4 regions of the Paenibacillus sp. 01T424 genome follow, and region 2 is predicted to be linked to each of the others. Evidence: riboswitches for the same ligand, from Rfam matches in the RefSeq annotation. Region 2 holds a riboswitch; each other region holds the start of a gene.

Evidence for each region. A riboswitch is a leader RNA that binds a small molecule or an ion and turns the genes downstream of it on or off. The one in region 2 is predicted to bind cyclic di-AMP.
Region 1: it holds a riboswitch for cyclic di-AMP, as region 2 does, so the genes downstream of both, AC1DPK_RS01115 (TrkH family potassium uptake protein) here and AC1DPK_RS03860 (hypothetical protein) in region 2, are expected to answer to the same signal.
Region 3: it holds a riboswitch for cyclic di-AMP, as region 2 does, so the genes downstream of both, AC1DPK_RS22960 (ubiquitin-like domain-containing protein) here and AC1DPK_RS03860 (hypothetical protein) in region 2, are expected to answer to the same signal.
Region 4: it holds a riboswitch for cyclic di-AMP, as region 2 does, so the genes downstream of both, AC1DPK_RS26695 (C40 family peptidase) here and AC1DPK_RS03860 (hypothetical protein) in region 2, are expected to answer to the same signal.

What each region holds. Positions count from the first base shown of each region.
Region 1 is NZ_JBFTPZ010000001.1:292,131-297,666, reverse strand. It holds gene uvrC (excinuclease ABC subunit UvrC) at 1-1,562, shown strand, start outside; gene AC1DPK_RS01120 (CPBP family intramembrane glutamic endopeptidase) at 1,528-3,186, opposite strand; cyclic di-AMP (ydaO/yuaA leader) riboswitch at 3,432-3,636, shown strand; gene AC1DPK_RS01115 (TrkH family potassium uptake protein) at 3,727-5,067, shown strand; gene AC1DPK_RS01110 (potassium channel family protein) at 5,086-5,536, shown strand, end outside.
Region 2 is NZ_JBFTPZ010000003.1:97,827-103,362, reverse strand. It holds gene metE (5-methyltetrahydropteroyltriglutamate--homocysteine S-methyltransferase) at 1-2,158, shown strand, start outside; gene AC1DPK_RS03860 (hypothetical protein) at 2,232-2,657, opposite strand; cyclic di-AMP (ydaO/yuaA leader) riboswitch at 2,661-2,822, opposite strand; gene AC1DPK_RS03855 (hypothetical protein) at 2,869-3,297, opposite strand; cyclic di-AMP (ydaO/yuaA leader) riboswitch at 3,737-3,935, shown strand; cyclic di-AMP (ydaO/yuaA leader) riboswitch at 4,027-4,197, shown strand; gene AC1DPK_RS03850 (NAD-binding protein) at 4,316-4,714, shown strand; gene kdpF (K(+)-transporting ATPase subunit F) at 4,838-4,915, shown strand; gene kdpA (potassium-transporting ATPase subunit KdpA) at 4,934-5,536, shown strand, end outside.
Region 3 is NZ_JBFTPZ010000033.1:9,636-15,171, forward strand. It holds gene AC1DPK_RS22950 (HD domain-containing protein) at 1-1,016, shown strand, start outside; gene AC1DPK_RS22955 (TatD family hydrolase) at 1,034-1,807, shown strand; cyclic di-AMP (ydaO/yuaA leader) riboswitch at 1,992-2,172, shown strand; gene AC1DPK_RS22960 (ubiquitin-like domain-containing protein) at 2,421-3,569, shown strand; gene rnmV (ribonuclease M5) at 3,694-4,242, shown strand; gene rsmA (16S rRNA (adenine(1518)-N(6)/adenine(1519)-N(6))-dimethyltransferase RsmA) at 4,247-5,164, shown strand; gene yabG (sporulation peptidase YabG) at 5,241-5,536, shown strand, end outside.
Region 4 is NZ_JBFTPZ010000044.1:20,053-25,588, forward strand. It holds gene AC1DPK_RS26685 (MFS transporter) at 1-218, shown strand, start outside; gene AC1DPK_RS26690 (FAD-binding domain-containing protein) at 316-1,659, opposite strand; gene AC1DPK_RS26695 (C40 family peptidase) at 1,818-2,294, opposite strand; cyclic di-AMP (ydaO/yuaA leader) riboswitch at 2,298-2,451, opposite strand; gene AC1DPK_RS26700 (hypothetical protein) at 2,684-2,833, opposite strand; gene AC1DPK_RS26705 (hypothetical protein) at 2,869-3,453, opposite strand; gene AC1DPK_RS26710 (hypothetical protein) at 3,619-4,434, opposite strand; gene AC1DPK_RS26715 (M1 family metallopeptidase) at 4,462-5,536, opposite strand, start outside.

The DNA of each region.
Region 1 (5,536 bases), on a different contig from region 2:
CGTTCCCCTATATCAAAATTACGAACGAGAAACATCCGAAGCTCGAGGTCACAAGACGTATCATTAAAGACAAGGGCAAGTACTTTGGCCCTTACCCGAATGCTTATGCCGCTCAGCAGACAAAGAAGCTTCTGGACCGGCTATATCCACTTCGCAAGTGCAAGACACTTCCAGATAAGGTGTGCTTGTATTATCATCTAGGACAATGTATTGCACCGTGTGAATTTGATGTACAGCAGAGCGAATATGATCGGATGATTCAAGAAATTTCAAAGTTTTTGAACGGCGGTCAAGATGTCGTGAAAAATGAGCTGCAGCGCAAGATGGAGGAAGCAGCCGAGAAGCTCGAATTTGAACGGGCGAAGGAGCTTCGGGATCAGCTTATTGCAATCGATGCGGTCATGGAGAAGCAGAAGATTACGATGTCCGATGCGCTTGACCGTGATATTTTTGGTTTTGCAGTAGATAAGGGCTGGATGTGCGTTCAAATATTGTACATGCGCCAAGGGAAGCTCATTGAGCGGCACGGCACAACTTTTCCTTATTACGGGGAAGAGTATGATGATTTCATGACATTCGTTACGCAGTATTATAGCGATAATCCGGCATTGCCTAAGCAAATCCTGCTGCCAATACCGCCTGAGCTGGAAGCGGTGGAATCAGCGGGCGGAGTGGCAGCAGTTGATGAGGCAGCCGCTACGCACGCTGACGATGTCATTGCATCCTTGCACAGCTGGCTGAAGGTTAAGGTGCTTATGCCGCAGCGCGGACGCAAGAGCGAGGTCGTAACGATGGCTATCGATAATGCAAGGGTGATGCTGGACGAGAAATTCAGACTCATCGAACGAGATGAGGAACGAAGCGTTAAAGCGTCAGAGTCGCTTGCAGGATGGCTAGGACTGGATGAAGTACGCCGAATCGAGGCATTTGATAACTCCAATATTCAAGGTACGAATCCAGTTTCGGCTATGGTTGTCTTTACGGACGGCAAGCCAGACCGCAAGGAGTACCGTAAATACAAGGTTAAGACAGTACAAGGTCCAGATGACTACGAAACGATGCGCGAGGTCATACGGCGCCGCTACGAGCGTGTGGTGAAAGAGGAATTAGCTCCGCCGGATCTGATTGTAGTCGATGGAGGCAAAGGGCAAATATCAGCGGCGCTCGACGTGCTTGAGAATGAGCTTGGGTTATACATCCCGGTTTGCGGTCTTGTGAAGGATGCAAAGCATAAGACAGCGCAGCTTATGACTGGAGATCCTGCGGAGATTGTTCCTTTGCCAAGGGACAGCCAGGAGTTTTATTTGCTGCAGCGCATTCAAGATGAGGTGCATCGCTTTGCGATTACATTCCACCGCGAGCAGCGCGCCAAATCCATGGTGGAGTCGAAGCTTGATTCGATTCCGGGCATTGGCGAGAAACGACGCAAGCTGCTGCTCAAGCATTTTGGCTCGATCAAAAAAATAAAAGAGGCCTCAGTCGAAGACTTCCGGCCTCTATCTATTGGTGATAAATTAGCTTCGCAAATTATAGCTGCCCTAGGGGAGGAGTCGTCGTCATAGACGGCTTCTTCTCTTTTTTGTGACTTAAATATTTTAGAACAAATGCAATCAGTACCGGCAGCACGGAGAAGAAAATAGCCGAGATTATGTTCGGTGCTGTTCCAATAGTGAGCAAGGATAGGCCAACTGCAACGCTGTTGAAGATGGCATGGGTGAACATGGCTGTAATGAAGCCGTATCTGACGAAGATAAAGCTGAACAACAGCCCGATAATCATCAGCTCAAACAATCTCGTCGTAGACGGATAAAAAGGATACATCACATGGCCGAGCGCCCAGAAGAAGGTAGGCAGCAGTGCTGCGGCAAACGTGTTTTTAAACCACCTGCGAAATAGTCCAATACCGAAGAAGCGGAATACGGCTTCTTCGCCAATTGCGGCAGCCCAAGCAAGCACGGGCATCAGCCAAAGAATGCCCATATTGTATGGGGATTGTGAGGCATCTGATGTTTCCCAAGTGCCAATGGACAGCTTCAAGGCGATAAAGATAACCGATTGAATTGCGAATAAGATGATCGCGAATAAATAGGACAAGCCGACGCTGCGCCAAACATAATCGCCATACCCTCTTTGACCAAAACGCGGCCATAAAGCGCGGCCCTGCGCCTTCCAGAGGCCGTCTCCGGCAACAATGGATACATAAATGGAACCTGCCATTGGAATCGCTAGCAGAACACTTACGATGGCAGTGATCGAAACGGTAGCGCCTGCCATATCCGTCTCGCCGAGCGTAGCCCGGATACCATCCAGAACGTTTAAATTCATGATCGTATAAGTAATTAAATAAATGATCGTTAATACGATTCCGTATTTAAAGGATGTATGTTTTCGATACAAAACGGAGTAAATAATAGCTAAGACGAATAAAACGAAGCTCATGAACAGATAACCGATAGAGGTAAGGTATCCAGCTATTTTATCTTGTTTCTCTACATAGTTTATGTAATCGGATGGTGCTTTAAATGTAGGTTTATATCTCGTAATGACCGTCTTTTCATTAATGTTAAGAGCATCTAAAGTGATCATAAACTGTGCATTTTTCATTTCATATCCAGAGAGAGGCATTGCGACCAAATCACCATTTGCATTCAATGATCCAGCTGGTTTCATTTGTTTGTTAATTAAAAATTGTTCACTGTTGAATGATTGATTGTTCAAAAATGTTTTAACCACTTTTTGCATTTCATCTTCTGTTAGTCTTTGACCGTCGAGTTCATCAAGCTTCAAGTTCCAAGCTACGACTTTCCCGCTGTGCATATGCAGATAAACATATCCGCTGCCGCCGCCTACGAATTTAAGATCAACCTGAAACGTATCTGTAGGAAACCTAGGGTCATATTTATCCGTATATGTTTTGACTAGCTCATATTTAGATAAGTAGCCATTCATAATTTTATCGGTTTGATGTACAGCTTTAGCTGATTTCACCTTCAAGCCTGTTTCTTTTTCAACAAATGCAGACGCCTTATCCTCCGCCGCTGATTTCGTAATGACCTTGGTATTCATTTCGCCAGATGAGATAGCTGTAATCATTGGAACGATTTGTACGGCTCCATAAATAATAAAGCAAGCAACTGCTGCCCATATAAATCGTTTCCATTCATTGGGTTTAATAGAATCAATCATAGTTTCACCTCAACTGTCTTCATAATAAATAGCTCATTTTATTACCTTAACATATGAATCCCTAAATTATCCAATGAAAATGACCGTTTGTTTTCAAAAAAATGCGAAATAACGATGTCCAGCAAGCTAGCTATGTGCTGGTTCGTCCCATTGCCCTAATTTGAGCTAATATCGTCCTGTTTGTCATAAACGTCACCTTTATATCAGGAGTGCTTAGGGATTATAATCGTTATCGTCATACTAATTGCATAGCATAGCCGAATTTCCTAAGGAAATCGGGGGAACCATAAAGTTGTCTAAATGGATGAGCCTGCTGAAAGCAAAGCAGTTCAACATTAGATAGCATGGGGTGAATTTTAGCGGTGAAGCATCGTCTTCTTCCGCTGAATAGGGCTGCCTGTCCAGGCCCGAATCCGTCAGCTAACCTCGAAGGCGTATTGGAACAGGACTCATCGCACGAGCACTTGAGTTTCCAGTGCTTTTTTTTATGCTTAAAAACAATAAATGACAATATGACATAATCAAAAAGAAGGGAAATGAATGAAGGTTAGTTGGAATGTTTTGAAGTGGTCACCCCCGCGTATTTTGGTAAGTGGATTCGCTCTTATTATATTGCTGGGTGCCTTATTATTATCCATGCCTTTTGCATCGGTAAGCGGTGAGAGATTGCCTTTTATAGATGCGCTGTTTACGGCAACCTCGGCAACCTGTGTAACAGGGTTAGTTGTCGTTGATACCGGAACTTATTTCTCTATATGGGGTCAAATCATATTAATGTGCCTGTTCCAGCTTGGCGGACTCGGATTTATGACGATGGCAACGCTGGTAGCGCTCGTACTTCGCAAGAGGATTTCGCTGCGTGAGCGGCTTTTGCTGCAGGAATCCATGAACCAGTCGAGCATGGAAGGCATCGTGCGTTTGATTAGACGCGTTATTGTGTATTCATTGACAATAGAGCTTATTGGCGCTGCGTTGTTTGCTTCGAGGTTTGCATTTGATATGCCGCTGGGCAAAGCGATTTATTTTGGAGCCTTTCATGCGGTTTCATTGTTTAACAATGCTGGTTTTGATATTTTTGGGAACTATCGCAGCTTGACCTTATACGTTTCTGATCCAGTCGTCAATATTGCAGCTATGATGCTGATTATTTCGGGTGGACTCGGCTTTGTCGTTATGTCGGACCTGATGGAGTTCCGCAAAAACCGCAAGCTGTCGCTGCACAGCAAGGTCGTGCTATCTATGACAGGAACGCTTATTGCAGTAGGGACACTCGTCATATTTATTTTTGAATTCTCGAATTCGAAGACACTGGGCTCTCTGGACTGGGGCGGGAAAATTTTGTCCTCGTTCTTCCAGTCGGTAACGCCGCGGACGGCAGGAGCCAATACGCTTGATTATACGGCTATCCGGCAAGCAACGATGTTTTTCACCATTATATTAATGTTTATTGGCGCCTCGCCCGGCTCGACGGGCGGCGGTATCAAAACAACAACTTTTGCAACGCTGGTCGGCGCTGTATTTGCAATGATTAGAGGACGAGAGGACATCGTTCTTTTCCGTTACAGATTAGGCAAAGACAGAATTTTTAAAGCACTCACGATTACTTTGATCTCTTTATCGCTTGTCATTATTGTAACGATGATCTTGTCGATGACGGAGGATCAAGCTTTTATAAAGCTATTGTTTGAAGCGACATCAGCATTTGGAACAGTAGGATTATCCGTTGGTGTTACGCCAGAGCTGAGCCTTGTTGGGAAAATAGTCATTGCATTAACCATGTTTGCCGGAAGACTTGGACCCCTGACGCTCGCATACGCGCTTGGGCCTCGTACAGAGAAAGAGCTTTATCGGCATCCAGAAGGCAAAATTACGATTGGATAGGAGACTTTGCAAGTGGGAATTAAAAAGAAACAATTTGTCATCATCGGCTTAGGGAGATTTGGTTCGAGCTTAGGGCGCGAACTCGTCCAGCTTGGCCATGAGGTGCTTGGAATAGATAAGGATGAAGAAGCCGTTCAGGACATGAGCGGTATTCTAACCTATGCTGTATCAGCTGATTGTACGGATGAAGAAGCGCTGCGCTCCTTGGGTGTAAGAAACTTTGATTGCGGAGTTGTCGCGATTGGCGATGACATTCAATCCAGCATTTTAACAACCATACTGCTTAAGGATTTGGAAGTGAAGCAAGTTGTAGCGAAAGCTTTGACTGAACTGCATGGCCGGGTGCTTGAGAAAATCGGTGTAGACCGCGTGGTCTATCCTGAGCGCGATATGGGTATTCGAGTTGCGCATCAGCTTGTATCCCCAAATCTATTAGATTATATCGAGCTTTCCAAAGAGTATACGATCG
Region 2 (5,536 bases):
GCTGCAAAAAGATAAAGGAATTTCGCTAATTCCTGTTAATGATTTTACGTTGTATGATCAAATGCTGGATACTGCAGCGATGTTTGGCCTTGTGCCAGATCGTTTTTCCTATGATGGAGGTCCTGTTCCCGTACAGACCTACTACGCAATGGCGAGAGGGACACAGGAAGCACAAGCCTGCGAGATGACCAAATGGTTTAATACCAACTATCACTATATCGTGCCAGAACTTGCGGGTGCTGCGCCGGTACTGACGGAAAACCGTCCGCTAATTGCGTACCGCGAAGCCAAAGAAAAGCTTGGCATTGAAGGTAAACCTGTCATTATCGGTCTATACACCTTCCTCAAGCTGTCGAAGGGCTACGATGCCAAGCAGCTTCCGCAGCTCATTGAGCAGTTTATACCGCTTTATGCTCAGCTGCTTAAGGAGCTTGAGCAAGAAGGCGTACAATGGGTGCAAATCGATGAGCCCATCCTTGTTACCTCTATCTCTGAGGAAGAGATGCAATGGGTTGAATCGATTTATGCAAGGCTGAACCAAGCAGCGCCAGCGCTTAACATAATGCTTCAAACGTATTTTGAGGCGGTTGAGCATTATGAAGCTGTAGTTGCTCTCCCGGTACAAGCGATCGGTTTGGATTTCGTTCATGGTTTGGAGCAAAACTTGAAGTCGCTGGAGCAATTTGGTTATCCGAAGGATAAGCTCGCTGGTATCGGACTTGTAGACGGACGCAACATTTGGCGCTCAGACTATAAGCAAAAGCTCGAATTGCTGCAAAAGCTTTCCGCATACATTCCAGCTGAGCGCACGATCATTCAATCGTCATGCAGCCTGCTGCATGTGCCGGTAACGGCAAAAAACGAAACCAATCTGCCAGTAGAGCTGCGTGAGGCGCTTGCATTCGCGGAAGAAAAGCTGGATGAAATTGTGTGGCTAAGTGAAACAGCGACTGTAAATGAGGCGGACATCTCAGAACTGCGCAAGCTTGAGCTTAAGCTTAACGGCGAGCGGATTCATCATTTATCCATTTCTCCTGCCCGCAATCGCCAAGCTGCTGATGCAGCAGCGATAGCGGCGCATCCTTCAACGAGGCAGAAGCCATTTGCGGAGAGACAAAAGCTGCAGCAGCAAAAGTGGAATTTGCCGTTCCTTCCAACAACAACAATCGGCAGCTTCCCGCAAACGCTGGATGTACGCCAAGCAAGGCAAAAATGGAGAAAAAACGAGCTCAGCTCGCAGGACTACGCTTCCTTTATCAACGATAAAATTAAAAATTGGATTGAAATCCAAGAAGAGCTTAACATAGACGTCCTCGTTCATGGTGAATTTGAGCGTACGGACATGGTCGAATTTTTCGGAGAGAAGCTGGATGGGTTCGCATTTACAAAAGCCGGCTGGGTTCAATCGTATGGTTCCCGCTGCGTAAAGCCGCCGGCCATTTATGGCGATGTTGTATTTACTGAGCCAATGACAGTAACCGAAAGCGTGTATGCGCAGTCGCTGACAAGCCGTCCGGTAAAAGGGATGCTGACGGGGCCGATTACGATTTTAAACTGGTCATTTGTTCGCAACGATATCACACGCGAGCAGGTCGCATACCAAATTGCGCTTGCACTCTCAGAGGAAGTAAAGGCGCTTGAGAGCGCAGGTATAGAGATGATCCAGGTTGATGAGCCAGCTTTGCGAGAAGGCTTGCCGCTTAAACGCAGTGATTGGGATGCCTATTTAAAATGGGGCGTGCATGCGTTCCGTCTATCGACTTCAGCTGTGCGTGACACAACACAAATTCATACACATATGTGTTATTGTGAGTTCCATGATATTATCGATTCCATTCTTGCGCTGGATGCGGATGTCATCTCCATTGAAACCTCGCGCAGCCATGGCGAGCTGATTCATAGCTTTGAGGAGAACACCTATGACCAAGGCATCGGCTTAGGCGTTTACGATATTCACAGCCCGCGTGTACCTTCAGTGGAAGAAATGGTCAGCATGATCGAGCGCGCCATTAAAGTGCTAGATCCTGCGCTCTTCTGGATTAATCCGGACTGCGGCTTGAAAACACGCGGAATGGAAGAAACGGTTGCTTCACTACGCAACATGATGCTGGCTACTTACCAAGTCAGAGAGCAGCGTGCTGCATTAGCGAAGGTTTAATCCCTAAATACAATAAGACAGTCCAGAACTAGGTTATCTGTTCTGGACTGCCTTTTTTTTCTTATGAACGAAATTAATCCAAAGAGATGTAGGAGACGGAACGTTGACGCAAAACAGACTCTTCATGGTCGTTGCTGTACGGGGCTGCATCGGCGGATTGTGCTAGGACATGCTTGACGGCGGAGACGAATAAGTCGAGAACGCGCCCATCCTGATCCGTTTTGTCATAGTGATACTGGTTAAGAGGTGGTAGAGGAATGCTGCCGATAAAAGACTGAAGCAGGTCGCTCCATCGTTCTAAGTCAATGAGCTCTTCTGTGTCGCTGGCAAATAGTTCACTCCAGCCGAAGCCTTGATTGCTTGTTAAACGAAGACATACGCGATGGCCTGCAGAATCGACGGCAAGAGCAGGAATGACGAATAGCTCGATTCGTGTGACAGATAAATAAGGGGTCTGTTCCGTAAAAAGATGCAGATTTCGTGCACAATTTGTCAACATATACATCTCTCCTTTATTCGCTTACGAGGTTAGCTGTCGGATTCGGGCTAGAGAGAAAGCCCTACCAGGGTTACAAATCCCTGGATTCACCCCTTGCGAATCGATCTCGATCGATCGCGATGGTTCCCCCGCTTTTTCATTCGAAAAATTCAGCGTAAATAGTTTACTCTTAATTATACCCTTCATTAACGCATCTGTAAATCAGAAGTGCTTAAAATAACGATACATAAGAGATAGCTTGTTTAAATAAAGTATGCTCTTCACGGTCATATTCACAGTTTGGAAAAGTGTAATGATTGGATTCTATATGCAAAGCAGCGGCTGCAAACAAATGAAATATACGCTCGTCCTTCATCATTGGATCTGTTTGAAAAACAAAAGGAGACGCAAGAGGAAGTGTGCCGATGAACCTTAGCAGCATACTGCTCCATCTGATCCAGTCGCAAGGCTTCTCGGATTTTTTAATAAACAGCTCACTCCAGCCATGACCATTAGCAGTGGAGAGCCTCAGGCAAACACGGTAACCATTCGATTCAAGCAAGCAAGCCGGCAGCACAAACATTTGAATTCGTTTAATTTCAAACAAGGCAGCAGGATGATTTTCCAAGCTTGGCAAAGGTACTTCAACTGGTGTAGACATCAATGAGATCTCTCCTCGATTTGAATAATTCACCGATAATACTCAGCCATATTGGCTTGCCGTCTATGGTAAACCCGAAATGCAATATTGTAAAACTGTGGTATATCGTGAAAAGGCAGCCATATGCCATATTAAAAGAAATCCATTCGTTATGGCAGTAAAAAGATATTTATTCTTCGAAATACTCGTTTATTCTCTTCCATTCTCGATTATAGAGAAATCTGATTATTCACGCATAAAATCGTTGGAAAGGGATTGAACACTATTTTTGAAAACAAGAGTAAAACTGAGAAATAGTGAGATATCGAGAGATCGAAATGAATGTAAGCGTTGCGAATCGCTCTGCAAGGCTGAAACTGGCTAAATTAGGTAGCAGACTGCCTTTACAGTATTTATAGCGAGGAGTAATATTCGATACAGGATTTATAAATAAGTTTCGATTTACTGATCGCTGAGTTTCCGTGAAAGCGGAAGCGGGGGAACCAATAATGACGCGATGCGCCTGTTCGATGTGAGAGTCGAACAAACGCAGAGCAGGGGTGAATCTTTGACAGGTGCCATGGATACCGGTCAAAGTAGGGCGACTCTCACCGCCCGAATCCGACAGCTAACCTCGTAAGCGTGGACCGAGAGAGGAATGATGAAGCTTGTGATCGATTAACTTCGACCGCAGAGTGTCATAGACCTCTGTGGTTTTTTGTGCCCAAAAAAGCTTAATTTGCTACAAAATGTAAGAAAACGCTGAGTCCTGCAGCAGCAGGAACGGGGGAACCAACGAACGATTCGTGTGTAATCACGACTTCGCTTCATGGGGTGAATCGCTTGAAAATGATCAAGCGTAGGGCAACTCTCAAGGCCCGAATCCGACAGCTAACCTCGTAAGTGTACTCGAGAGAGGCAACAGCCATCGTGCTTCCCGCGGCTTATTCTGCTGCGGGCAAAGAAGCCGCGGGAAAAGTTCCTCTTATCCCAAGGCTTCTTTTTTGTTGCCTTTTTTACCATATGGAGGAGAATTCGGTTGCAGGAAGAGCATATTATTGTTGCTGGTTTAAACGAGGCTGGCCAATCATTTATACGAACTTTGCAGTTTCATCAATTAAAATTTATCGTTTTGACAAATAGTAAACAGGAAGAAAAACAGCTTCGCAAGCAGGGCATCAGCAATGTTTTGTACATCAATACGAATGATCGTCAAAGCTGGAATGTTCCTTCGATGAACATTAGCGAGGTATTTATATTCGAGAGCAGCTTGGCGCTTAGCTGCCGCTTTGTACAGTGCTGTAGAGCTTGGACCTCAAAGTCCATTTACGTCATCACACAGCAGTGGAATCCAAGGGCTATTTACAAGGGGCTTGGAGCGGATCATATCGTATTCTCTCATACCGGTGAAGTCGGTTTTCTATTAAGCAACAAATAATGCAGGAGGGGTTTACATGCAGGATTTTTATATGTTCGGGGCGTTGTTAGCTAGCTTCGGTTTATTTTACGGATTTTTAACTTGGTGCTCCAGTGTTATTGAGAAAACAGGGGGCGAAGGCTAATGACTGTCATAGCGATAGCGGCTGTATTTGTTTTCGTTTATCTGATTTATGCTTTAATTCATCCGGAGAAGTTTTAATAGAGGGGGATTTACAAGATGGATATTTTACAATTGCTTATCGTCATTGCCGTTCTTGTATTGTTAGTTAAGCCGCTTGGTACTTACGTCTATCATGTGTTCTCAAATGAACACAATCGGTTAGACAAAGTATTCGGAGGGACGGAGCGATTTATATTTAAGCTTATTGGTCTCAAAAAAAGAGAGGGCATGAGTTGGAAGATATACGCACTCAGCTTTGTTGCAACCAATTTAATTTTAGTTGCTTTCAGCTATTTGATATTGCGGTTCCAAAATGCACTGCCGTTTAATCCAAATGGCATGGCAGCCATGGAGCCTACACTGACTTTCAATACAGTCATCAGCTTTATTACCAATACGAATCTTCAGCATTACAGCGGGGAAAGTGCCTTATCTTATTTCTCCCAAATGGCGGTCATCATGATGATGATGTTCACGTCAGCGGCGACGGGCTTCTCGGTTGCCATCGCGTTTGTTCGTGGGATTACGAGTAAAGGAACGACGATCGGCAACTTTTTCGAGGATTTTGTAAAAGCACACACAAGAATTTTTCTTCCGATTTCCTTTATTATCACGCTAGTGCTTGTCGCTCTTCAGGTGCCGCAAACACTTGATCCAACA
Region 3 (5,536 bases), on a different contig from region 2:
CTGCTTTATTGCATGATGTTGGTCATGGTCCGTTCTCGCACTCCTTGGAAGAAGTATTCGACACGGATCACGAAGAGTGGACATGTAACATCATTTTGGGAGATACAGAAATCAATCGCGTGCTAAGTGCTGTATCGGAGCAGTTTCCTGCTCAGGTCGCTGCAGTCATACAAAAAAAATATCCAAATCCGATTGTTGTTAGTTTGATTTCAAGCCAAATGGATGCTGATCGGATGGATTATTTGCTCCGAGACGCGTATTTTACAGGTGTTAACTATGGAACATTTGATTTAGAGCGCATTTTGCGCGTATTGCGTCCTTATAAAGGGCAAATTGTAGTTAAAGAGAGCGGTATGCACGCAGTTGAACATTATTTGATGTCTCGTTATCAAATGTATTGGCAAATTTACTTCCATCCGGTTACAAGAAGCTCGGAAATTATTCTACGTCAAATATTTCGTAGAGCACAGGAGCTTTACGTGGGTGGCTACTCTTTTCAGTGGATGCCTAAGCAGCTGAAATGCTTGCTTCAGAACACGATGACGGTACACGACTATCTAAAGCTGGATGAAGCGCTCGTTCAGACCGCTTTCGCAGAGTGGGCGGAGGAGCATGATCCTATTTTAAGCGATCTATGTGAACGATTTCTGAACAGGCTTTTATATAAGTACATTACGCTTGAAAACCCGGATGAAGAGCTGCTAAATGAGATTAGCGAATGTTTCTCTTCTATAGGAATGAATCCGGATTATCATATGGAAATCGATTTTCCATTTGACCTGCCGTATGACGTATATCGACCAGATAAAAAAGAAGGAGAAAAGAAAGAAAAAGCGCCGATTTTGTTGTTAGATGGTTTGGAAGATATAAGCGAAATATCCTCTAAATCCGACATTATTCGTTCTATTACTGGCCTGCATCAAGGACAATATCATCTTTATTATCCAGAAGAGCCGCTCAAAAAAAATATTCATCGATTGCCGGATTCACTTCGTAAGCTTTTCAAACTCGATTGAAGGAGCATAACATCAACATGACATTACTTTTTGATACACATACCCATTTAGATTCGGAAAAATTTGATGAGGATCGCGACGAGGTCATCCAGCGTGCGAAGGATGCAGGCGTTCATATGCTTGTCAATATTGGTTTTAACCGTGAAACGATCCCTACAACGATGGCGCTAGCAGAGAAATATGATTTTATATACGCAGCAGTTGGTTGGCATCCAGTTGACAGTATAGATATGCTTCCAGGGGATTTGGAATGGATTGAACGTCTATGCTCGCATGAGAAGGTTGTTGCCATTGGTGAAATTGGACTCGATTATCACTGGGATACTTCTCCAAAAGAGGTACAACAAAGGGTTTTTCGTGAGCAAATTCGTCTTGCTCGTAAGGTGCGCAAGCCAATTGTTATTCATAATCGGGATGCTCATGAGGACATTATTCGTATTCTTCAGGAAGAGAATGCAGCAGAGGTTGGCGGTGTCATGCATTGCTTCTCCGGCAGCTGGGAAACGGCTAAACAATGTCTTGATATGAACTTCTATATATCATTTGGAGGACCCGTTACTTTCAAAAATGCAAGGGTGCCAAAAGAGGTGCTTAAGCAGGTTCCGATCGACCGAATTTTGATCGAAACGGATGCTCCATATTTAACTCCTCACCCGTTCAGAGGGAAGCGAAATGAGTCCTCTTACGTCTCTTTAGTTGCAGAGACAGCAGCCGAATTATTGGGCAAAACGGTAGAAGAAATAGGCGTAATTACGACTGAAAACGGTCGAAGATGTTTTGGTATTGTCTAAAAACGAGAGGAATAATGAGAAATAGAGACCTTTATCGCGTAAAAACTAATTTTTATAGCGATAATCGCTTATTTTTTCCTGCTTTATCCTGCTTTTTCGCTTAAATCGTCTTTTATCGTATCTTTACAATTGACCTCGTATGAAGGTATGATTCATCTCAGAGCAATAAAATTTTGTATTGGATTTCCAGTTTACGCTTAATCTCCATTCGGAGAGCGGGGGAACCATGTACGGTTTTTAATTCCGTATTTTGAATTCTTCAGGGGTGAATTTCGAAGCCATTGCCATGAGCATTGTGTAACGAATAGGGCGACTCTCTTGTCCGAATCCGTCAGCTAACCTCGCAAGCGTTATAGAGAGTGATCAACCTCGTGCATCCATTTTTCTGTATCCCAGTGAATCATTTAACCGGGAAGCCACGAAACAGATCCTCTGTCGACGGCTTCTTTTTATTTTCGAATAATCGGGAATTTGTCGACATAGGGATAAAAGATGGGGGTGGGAGGATCGATAGCAGTACTGGATTGCGTGCTCGCACGCCAATATACTATAGTCGCGTCAGTTGTATCATGCGTAACACTTGGCGGCGGGGCTATGAAGGAGGACCGATGAAGTGGGAATACTCCAGGTTAAGGACACCCATGGGAAACGATCATCCAGCATGTCTTTCGCATTGCGATGGAAGCGTGAAAACTTGCGTTTGATTCTTTTGAGTGCTACTATCTCAATCGCTATGACTTTCATGTTTTTGGTGTTGTTGTACGGAACGGCTGTCAAAAGCGTCTCCGTAGTAGTGAACGGACAAGAAACCATTGTGGAAACGAAGCAATGGGTCCTGCAACGCCTACTGGATGAACAAGCTATCGCAATTGGACCACATGATGAGGTGTCCATACCGCTTAATGCGGCAATAAAGGACGGAGATCGTATAGAGGTGACTCATGCGATACCGGTAATTGTGAAGGCTGATGGCAAGACCTCTACTGTATATACGACAGAGAGAACAGTGCAGGCAGCGATCGAGGAATTACATATTCCAGTTCGTGGTCAAGATAAAGTAATACCTCCGCTTCATACCGTTTTGGACAACGAATTGACTGTAACCGTCGTTCGCGTAGATAAGAAGGTAGCTGAGACAGAGCGTGCAATGCCATTCTCTATTGTGAAGAAGAACGATCCAACGCTGGAAGCGGGCAAGCAGAAGCTTGTTCAACCCGGCAAGGAAGGTCTGATCGTAGAGAGTATCGAGAAGCAGTACGAGGACGGTATTCTTATATCGAAGAAGATGGTCAGCAAAGTGGTTGAAACCGCTGCGGTTAATCAGGTTGTCGCCATCGGAACGAAGAAGGAAGAGCCTAAAGTATCTGTGCTCTCGAACAAGAGCCCGAGCTTTACTTCGCTTACGAAGAGCGGTGTAACGTTTAAGGCGAGAAAAGTACTTAAAAATGTCACGTTGACTGCTTATTCTGCAGACCTCTCTTCAACAGGAAAAGATGAAAGCCATCCGGAATACGGGATTACATCATCAGGCACTCGTGTGCAAGAGGGTCGGACGATAGCTGTTGATCCGAAGGTTATTCCCATCGGTTGGTGGGTTTATATTGAAGGAATCGGTTTCCGCCGCGCTGAGGATAAAGGAAGTGCGGTTAAAGGCAACAAAATCGACGTATACTTTGATAGTACAAAGATTGCGAACAAATTCGGCAGGAAAAAAGGCATCACTGTATATGTGCTGGGGCCGAATAAACCAACTGCAAGCTAATTGAGCGGTTACCATCATCTTATCGCAATAATCAATTAAATATGCCATCATAAGGAGAGGCACTGCCTCTTCTTTTTGCATGTCTAAGGGTCTAATACAGTTTATGTAGAAGGGGATGATCTTGGTGATCAAAGAGATCATTGTCGTTGAAGGCAAAGATGATACCGTTGCAATAAAAAGGGCGGTAGATGCAGATACCATAGAGACGAATGGTTCTGCTATCGGTGAGGATGTATTGAAGAGGATTGCGCTGGCCAATGAGCGTCGCGGCGTTATTATATTCACAGACCCTGATCATGCAGGAGAACGCATTCGCAAGATTGTTGCGCGTCATGCGCCAGGATGCAAGCATGCTTTTTTGCCGCAGGAGAAGGCTTTGTACAAAGGGGACATCGGCATCGAAAATGCGAGCCCCGAGGCTATTCGTGCGGCGCTCTCTGAGCTCCGAACAGAATCGGCAGATGAAGCGGGAGAAATTAGCTGGGAAGACTTAATGGATGCAGGTCTGATTGTACATCCTGATGCGTCTAATCGTCGCTTGGTTATAGGCAAGCTGCTCGGAATTGGTTATGCGAATGGCAAGCAGTTCTATAAGCGCTGTACAAGCTTTCGGATTTCCAAAACAGAGTTTACGGAAGCTTTCCGTCAAATGGAAAAGGAACTGGAGGGATAGCTGAATGAGTCAAGAGCATAGTGAGCTTAGCAAGGAAGCAGTAAAGCCATCCGCGATAGAGGTGGCTACGCCCAAACGCACCAAAGAAATCATTGCGAAATACGGTTTTTCCTTCAAAAAGAGTTTGGGACAAAACTTTCTGATCGATCAAAATATATTAAATAACATCGTAGCGGCAGCTGAGCTTGATGAAACGAAGGGCGCGCTTGAAATCGGCCCTGGTATTGGCGCGCTCACACAGCGGCTTGCCAAAGCGGCTGGTAAGGTGACGGCTGTCGAAATCGACAATAGGCTCATTCCGATTTTGAAGGATGTGCTGGAGGGCGAGGAGCATACAACCGTCATTCATGGCGATGTGCTTAAGCTTGATTTGAAGAAGCTGTTCGAAGAGCAGTTTGCGGACGTAACAGGTGTAAGTGTTGTTGCCAACTTGCCTTATTATGTGACAACGCCAATTCTTATGAAGCTGCTTGAAGAGAAGCTGCCGCTTGAGCATATTGTCGTCATGATTCAGAAGGAAGTCGCGGAGCGGATGGCAGCGAAGCCAGGCGGCAAGGAATATGGCAGCCTCAGTGTAGCCGTTCAATATTACTGCGTGCCTAAGGTTGTCTGCATGGTGCCTCATACGGTGTTTATACCGCAGCCAAATGTAGATTCAGCCGTTATTAAGCTGTCATTGCGTGACAAGCCAGCTGTTGATGTACCCGATGAGGATCATTTCTTTAAAGTGGTGCAAGCCAGCTTTGCACAGCGACGGAAGACACTGGCGAATAATCTAACGGCATTCGTGGGCAAGGAGCGCCGCGAAGCATTAACGGAAATGCTTTTAAGCAACGATATTGACCCTATAAGACGCGGTGAGACGTTGTCGCTCGAGGAATTTGCGCGGATTAGCCGCAGCATGCTGGAGGCCGGCTGGTAGAGCTAGGCCGTTTCATCATAAAATACTCACCATTCGCACGTTCTGCCCATAGGATAGACGAAGAGGTGATTTACCCATGAAGCAAGGGGACCTGGTCGTCCGCAAATCGTATGGCGGTGACGTGCTGTTCAAGGTTGAGGCTATTCGTACACATACTGCCGTTCTGAAAGGCACGGATTACCGATTGCTTGCGGATGCTCCGATTCCTGATTTGTCGGTCATACGCGATCCAGAAACGACAAGTGCGGTGCAAGAAGTTCGAATTAAAGTGAATGATTCATTAAGACGCATGCATTCTGAACGGGAACGTCAAGCGGTTGAGAATGAGGAGCATATTCGGCATGCGCTGCAGCAGACTCAACCATTCTTTGA
Region 4 (5,536 bases), on a different contig from region 2:
TTCCGGGTATGACGGAGAGGACAACGAGTTTGCTTGTAGCATTCGGCGGGCTTGGAGGAGCGATTTTTCCTCGTTTGACTGGCTGGATAATGGATCAGTACAATGTGCAATCTACGTTATGGTATATAAGCAGCTTAGTTATACTGATGCTGCTTCTGTTAGCGGCGATGCTCCTACTCGGAAGAAAACAAGTTCACAGCATACGATCCAAGGCTTAGCTGAACTGCAAATTATAAAAAAACCTCCACATTCGCTGTTTCAAAGCGGGTGTGGAGGTTTATTTATTATTAAACGTGTTATTCTAAATGCTTTCAGCTATTTAAGAATGGTTTTGTATACCTCTATGGCGCGCGCGCGTGATGCTTTCAAGTCGACGATGGCACCGCTTTGCGGCTGATGAATCTCTTTGTCTGTCAGATGATTCAAATGAGGCAGCCAGCGCCTAATATAGCTGCCGCTAGGATCATGCGTCTGTGACTGAGTTGCGGGATTCATGATGCGGAAGTAAGGCGCTGCGTCATACCCGAGTGAAGAGCACCACAGCCAACCGCCGCGATTAAGCGTGTTGTCATAATCGCTTAAGTGAAGGCGGAAATATTGTTCGCCAAGCGTGAAGGGACATAGCAGATTTTTAGTTAAAAACATAGCTGTTACCATTCGCAAGCGGTTGGGCAGCTCACCTGTACGATTGAGCTGCGTCATGGCCGCATCAATGATTGGAATGCCGGTGGCAGCTGCAGCCCATGCTTCTAGATGAGCATCTGAGAGCTTGGATATATCAGCGAGCTGCTCGTAACGAAAGAAATCATCATGATACATCGCTTGATATAAATAAAAATCACGCCATGCCAGCTGCCGTATCCATGATTCAGACCCCGGAAGCCCTTGGGTCATTTCGTAGGCTTGGCGGGCGGAGATGGCGCCCGTATTAAGGAAACGTGCAAGCTGGCTTGTATGATCATCGGCATAAGCGTCCCTGCTCTCCGAATAAGAGGCAAGGCGTTCTCGTACGAACCGTTCCAGCTTGGATAATCCTTTGGACGATCCTTGCACGTTTGTGCCGCCTAGGGCGCATGAAACGGATTCGGGCAGAGCGAAGGACTGCGCAACCTTGGCATTAATTTCGCTTAAGGTAGCAAGCTCATGAATCGTCGTTTCACTCATTGGGCTATAGCACTCCAGCATAAAGCTGCTCCACTTGCGATAAAAGGGTGTGAAAACCTTGTATGGCTCCATTTTTCGAGCAAATGCCGGGAAAGCATCTAGATCAGCAAGAGGTGAATCGGCAATAGACATCCATCGGCGGCCAAGGCTGCGTGTGGTTAGCCCAAGCTGCTCATCTCGCTGCCGTGAGTAAGGCGTATAGTCTGTGTGAACAATAACCTCATCAATAGGATGCGCATGCAGCAGTGCTTCGGTGATCGCAGCAGGATTACCATAAAGCACATGCAGTTCCTTTCCTGCATTAGAATAGCTGTGCAGAAGCGAGGCGGCTTGCGCCATGAAATTCCGGCCGCTATGACTAGTTAAACGGCCATCTCCTGTAATAACGGGATCTATGATTAGCAAATGAATGCCTTGTTTCTCTTTTTTCTTCAAATAATCAAAAGCGCGCAAATCTGCAATACGCAAATCCTTGCGGTGAATAAACAAATACATCAGTGATAGCTCCTTCCATAAGCGCAACATTGAACGGCCGCATTCCAGCTGGAATGAAACAGCAAAGCCGCAAGTCATTTGTCGTCAGAGGACAAAAAACTGCGGCTTTGCTAGATGAGTCTACCCGTTCAACCCTCAAGAAGAGGGATTAGGTTGCTCTATTTTACGTCAACGTTGGCTTGGTATGAATCAGCATCCATGATACGACGAGCAGTTACATATCGTCCCTCATAGTACTCGGAGTTAAGTTTGTCAGTTACAACGCCTCTGCTCGAGGATGAATGTACAAACTTTCCATCTCCAATGTAAATGCCAACATGGGATACGGCGCTATTATTGCCGCCAACTGTGTCGAAGAACACAAGATCTCCCGCAATGAGGTCAGCCTTAGCGACCTTTGTACCTTCTTTTGCTTGCGAACCAGAAGTACGTGAAAGCTCAATGCCCATTTTCTCGAACACATAGCTCGTGAAGCCGGAGCAATCAAAGCCTTTCGACGACGTTCCGCCGCTTTTGTACGGAGTGCCAATAAGATCATTAACAATTCCGTTCAATTTTGAGTCAGCGAAAGCGCTTCCCGCTTGAAAAGCGAGCACGAGAACGAGACCCAGGATTAATGTGGTAATCTTCTTCAATTGTGAAACTCCTTCCAATGCCGACGAGGTTAGCTGTGGGGTTCGGTTGAAGGCTCCCTATGATTCCTCGGGCGTTTGAAAAAAACTCAAACGTCGGAATCAATTCACCCAAAGTGGTTCCCCCGTATCCCAATAGGGAATTAGGCAGTTTTTTTATTGCTTTGAGAAATATTCGATTATTTTCAATGATCTCCTGCCTTTAGTGGCAATTTCTAATAATTCTCATGTAACCTTTTGACAATTTGCTTCGTTAAACCGTTCTTTCTGTAATATAAACACGCCATAGTAGTGCTTTCTAACTAAATACATGGAGTCAATTTCATTAATTATGTGGATGTTGTGTAAAATATACCGTTTTGTCCTTTAGGCGCTATATCGCAAGGACTAGCTTAAAGTGCCGTAAACGGCGGTATTTCACCATTTTGCTCCTCATAAATTAGAAAAATCTCATCTATATCACTCGTGAATAAGCGTAGATTCAGACAGCCTAGCTGCTGCTCCAGATAGAGCGGCAGAAATAGACAAAGGAGGCTGTTCATGAGAACAGCCCCCTTTGGGCAATCGAAAAAAAGATTTATTTTGCAGTAACGATTTTTTCAGAAATGAGCTGTGGATCGTTGTTTTTTTGCTGCATCCAAAACTGTACCTTGTATTTTCCGGCATTTTTGAAATCGTAGGAAACGAGCTTGGAGCTGAACCAAAAGGTGTCTTTTTCGACGAACTCTTTAAAATCATCATCATCCTGGCTGCGGCTGTCGATTGTCGTTTCCTTATCATTAGGATCAACGATGGTCACTTTGAACTCTGAAATCGCCATATTCAAATTATCGATTTGTGCTTGCACTAAAAATTTCTGAACACTGCCTTTATCAACCTGTCCGAACATAGCTCGCTTCTCGTTCATTAGAAACATATGCACATTGGGCTTCTGAATAATGAGCTTCTTATCATTGCTCTTCCATTGGACGAAGGCTTGAAGGCTGTCACTTAAAGAACGAATGCTAATATAAACCTTATCATCCACAACGACAGCATCGTCAGTGGATTGCTTATTATTATAAAGGAGCGTTACCTTTTGAAATAGTTTGTCTGCTGCAACCAATGAACCGCCCGATAAGAGCAATACCATGGATATAATAACTAGTTTTTTACGCATCATTTGTGAATATCCCCCATTTTTGATTTTCTTTCAGTTATTTATACAGAACTGCCATCATTTAGTTGCGGTTAGTTGTAAAAAAAACCTCCACACCACAGCAAAGCGTGGAATGAAGGTTTATTTTTGCTTCAGCATCTAGAGGACGCTGAAGGCTTTTTTGGTTTGCTACATTCTTTTCGTTTCCAAAAAGTCATATTGCGCGGCAATCGTCCAAACCTTCATCAGTGTTTGAATGAGATAATAGCCTTGATGCAGAATGAGTGCAATCAGCCCGGCCCACAGCATGGAGAGACTTGTCACCACAAGCCCAGCAGCCGCTCCAATCCCCCACATGATGAGCGACACAGCTGCATAGGTGAGGAAATTTCGGAGAGCGTGCCATAAGGAACGGAATATGCTTCCTCCTGATGCAGCGCTGAATTGCATGGCTAGAAACAGCAGATGRAGTACTGTGCCCCATAGGAGCCATAGAAGGGCGCTAGGCAGCACCGTTTGCAGCAGCTCTGGAATAGAGCCGCTCTCTAGAAGCGCATCCAGTGAGCGCGGCAGCACATACCAAGCAGGAGCCACAGATAAAATAACCTCGATCCAGTAAAGCAGAACTACAGGCTTCCAAGCTTTGCGAATACCTTCTAGAAATCGTGTCCCTCTATTCGATCTGGACTGATTTAACGAATAGAATAGACCGGCATTGAATAAGGGAGTGATCAGCATTCGGGCAACAAGGAGACCGCCCAGCGTCCAGACGTAAGGATTAATGAGATCGGTCTTGAACAGCTGGAATTGTGCTTCGGTCATGAATAGCTGAACGGCTGCTTCTGAAGGAGCGGAGCTTGGATATCGACGCAGCAGCGGAGCTACGACCGAATCAATGAAGCGGTAAAGGAAGAACCCCCAGATCAGCTGATAAAGAAATAATAAAACAACAATGTAAAAATGTTTTACCGCTAACCGCCAGCCTTGCTTCAAATGTATTTTCATCGTTTATCGCTCCTTGAACGCAATTACTTACCAGCTCAGCGACCCGAGCAGTCCTTCAATTAGTTGGACAACGCCGAGGCTCCATCTTGTGCGTTTATCCTCTGGCAGCTGAGCCTGCATGTAGTTGTTAATGAGCTTATTATCAAGCACATTGCTGTTGTTTGGGTCAACGACTGCCCATTCAAGCGGAGCGGAATGCAGCTGTTTATATTGCATATGGGATTCCTGAGTATCCCAAAGCTTTGTTATTTTGGTGCCGTCAGTAAACTTCATCAACACTTTAATCTCTCCATTGCTGCCGCCGTTTTTCTTAACGAGTACAACAGATTCATACATCTCAGCACCATCTTGGGTGACTGGGCGTACATGAATCGATTCGATCGAAAAGTCGGCCATTTTGTTGCCGTAGACATATTGGCTGAAATAATCATTCCATTTCGTTTTTGTTACCTGTTCGACAACACGCTGGAAGTCTGCTGTCGATGGATGCTTGAACTTATACTTTTGGAAATAGGTTCGCAATATTTTTTGCATCGTTCTGGAGCCGACCTGATTCTCGATACCAATGAGCACCAGCTTTGCCCTCAGATATACATTCTCGGCATATTGCGAGTGGCTGGCGTATGACCAAGATTGCTGCTTGAGCGGTGCAGGGTTGGTCATATAGCTCGCTTCCATGCGCAAATTCGGCTCCAAGCCATATGCCGTCTCCATTACTTTATCCTCGGCATAGGACGTAAACCCCTCGTCCAGCCATGCCTCCTCGAATTCATTAGAGGCGACCATTCCGTACCAATATTGATGGCCAATCTCATGAACGACCGTACGTTCAAGATCGTAGCCTGGGTTATCATTTTCTGCAGCGAAAGCGGTAATGAGTGTTGGATACTCCATGCCGCCAGCTCCGTTCGCTCCTTTGGGCGGAACGACGATCGACAGCGTACTGTAAGGATATTCACCATACCACTTGGCGTAGCTTGAGAGTGCGGACTTGGCTGCATGCATGTAGCGATCCTTAAGGTCAGCATGCGCAGGATCAAGATACAGCTTAATGCGTACACCGGGAATGCCGGTATCTGAATAAGCAGTCTCTTCATAAACG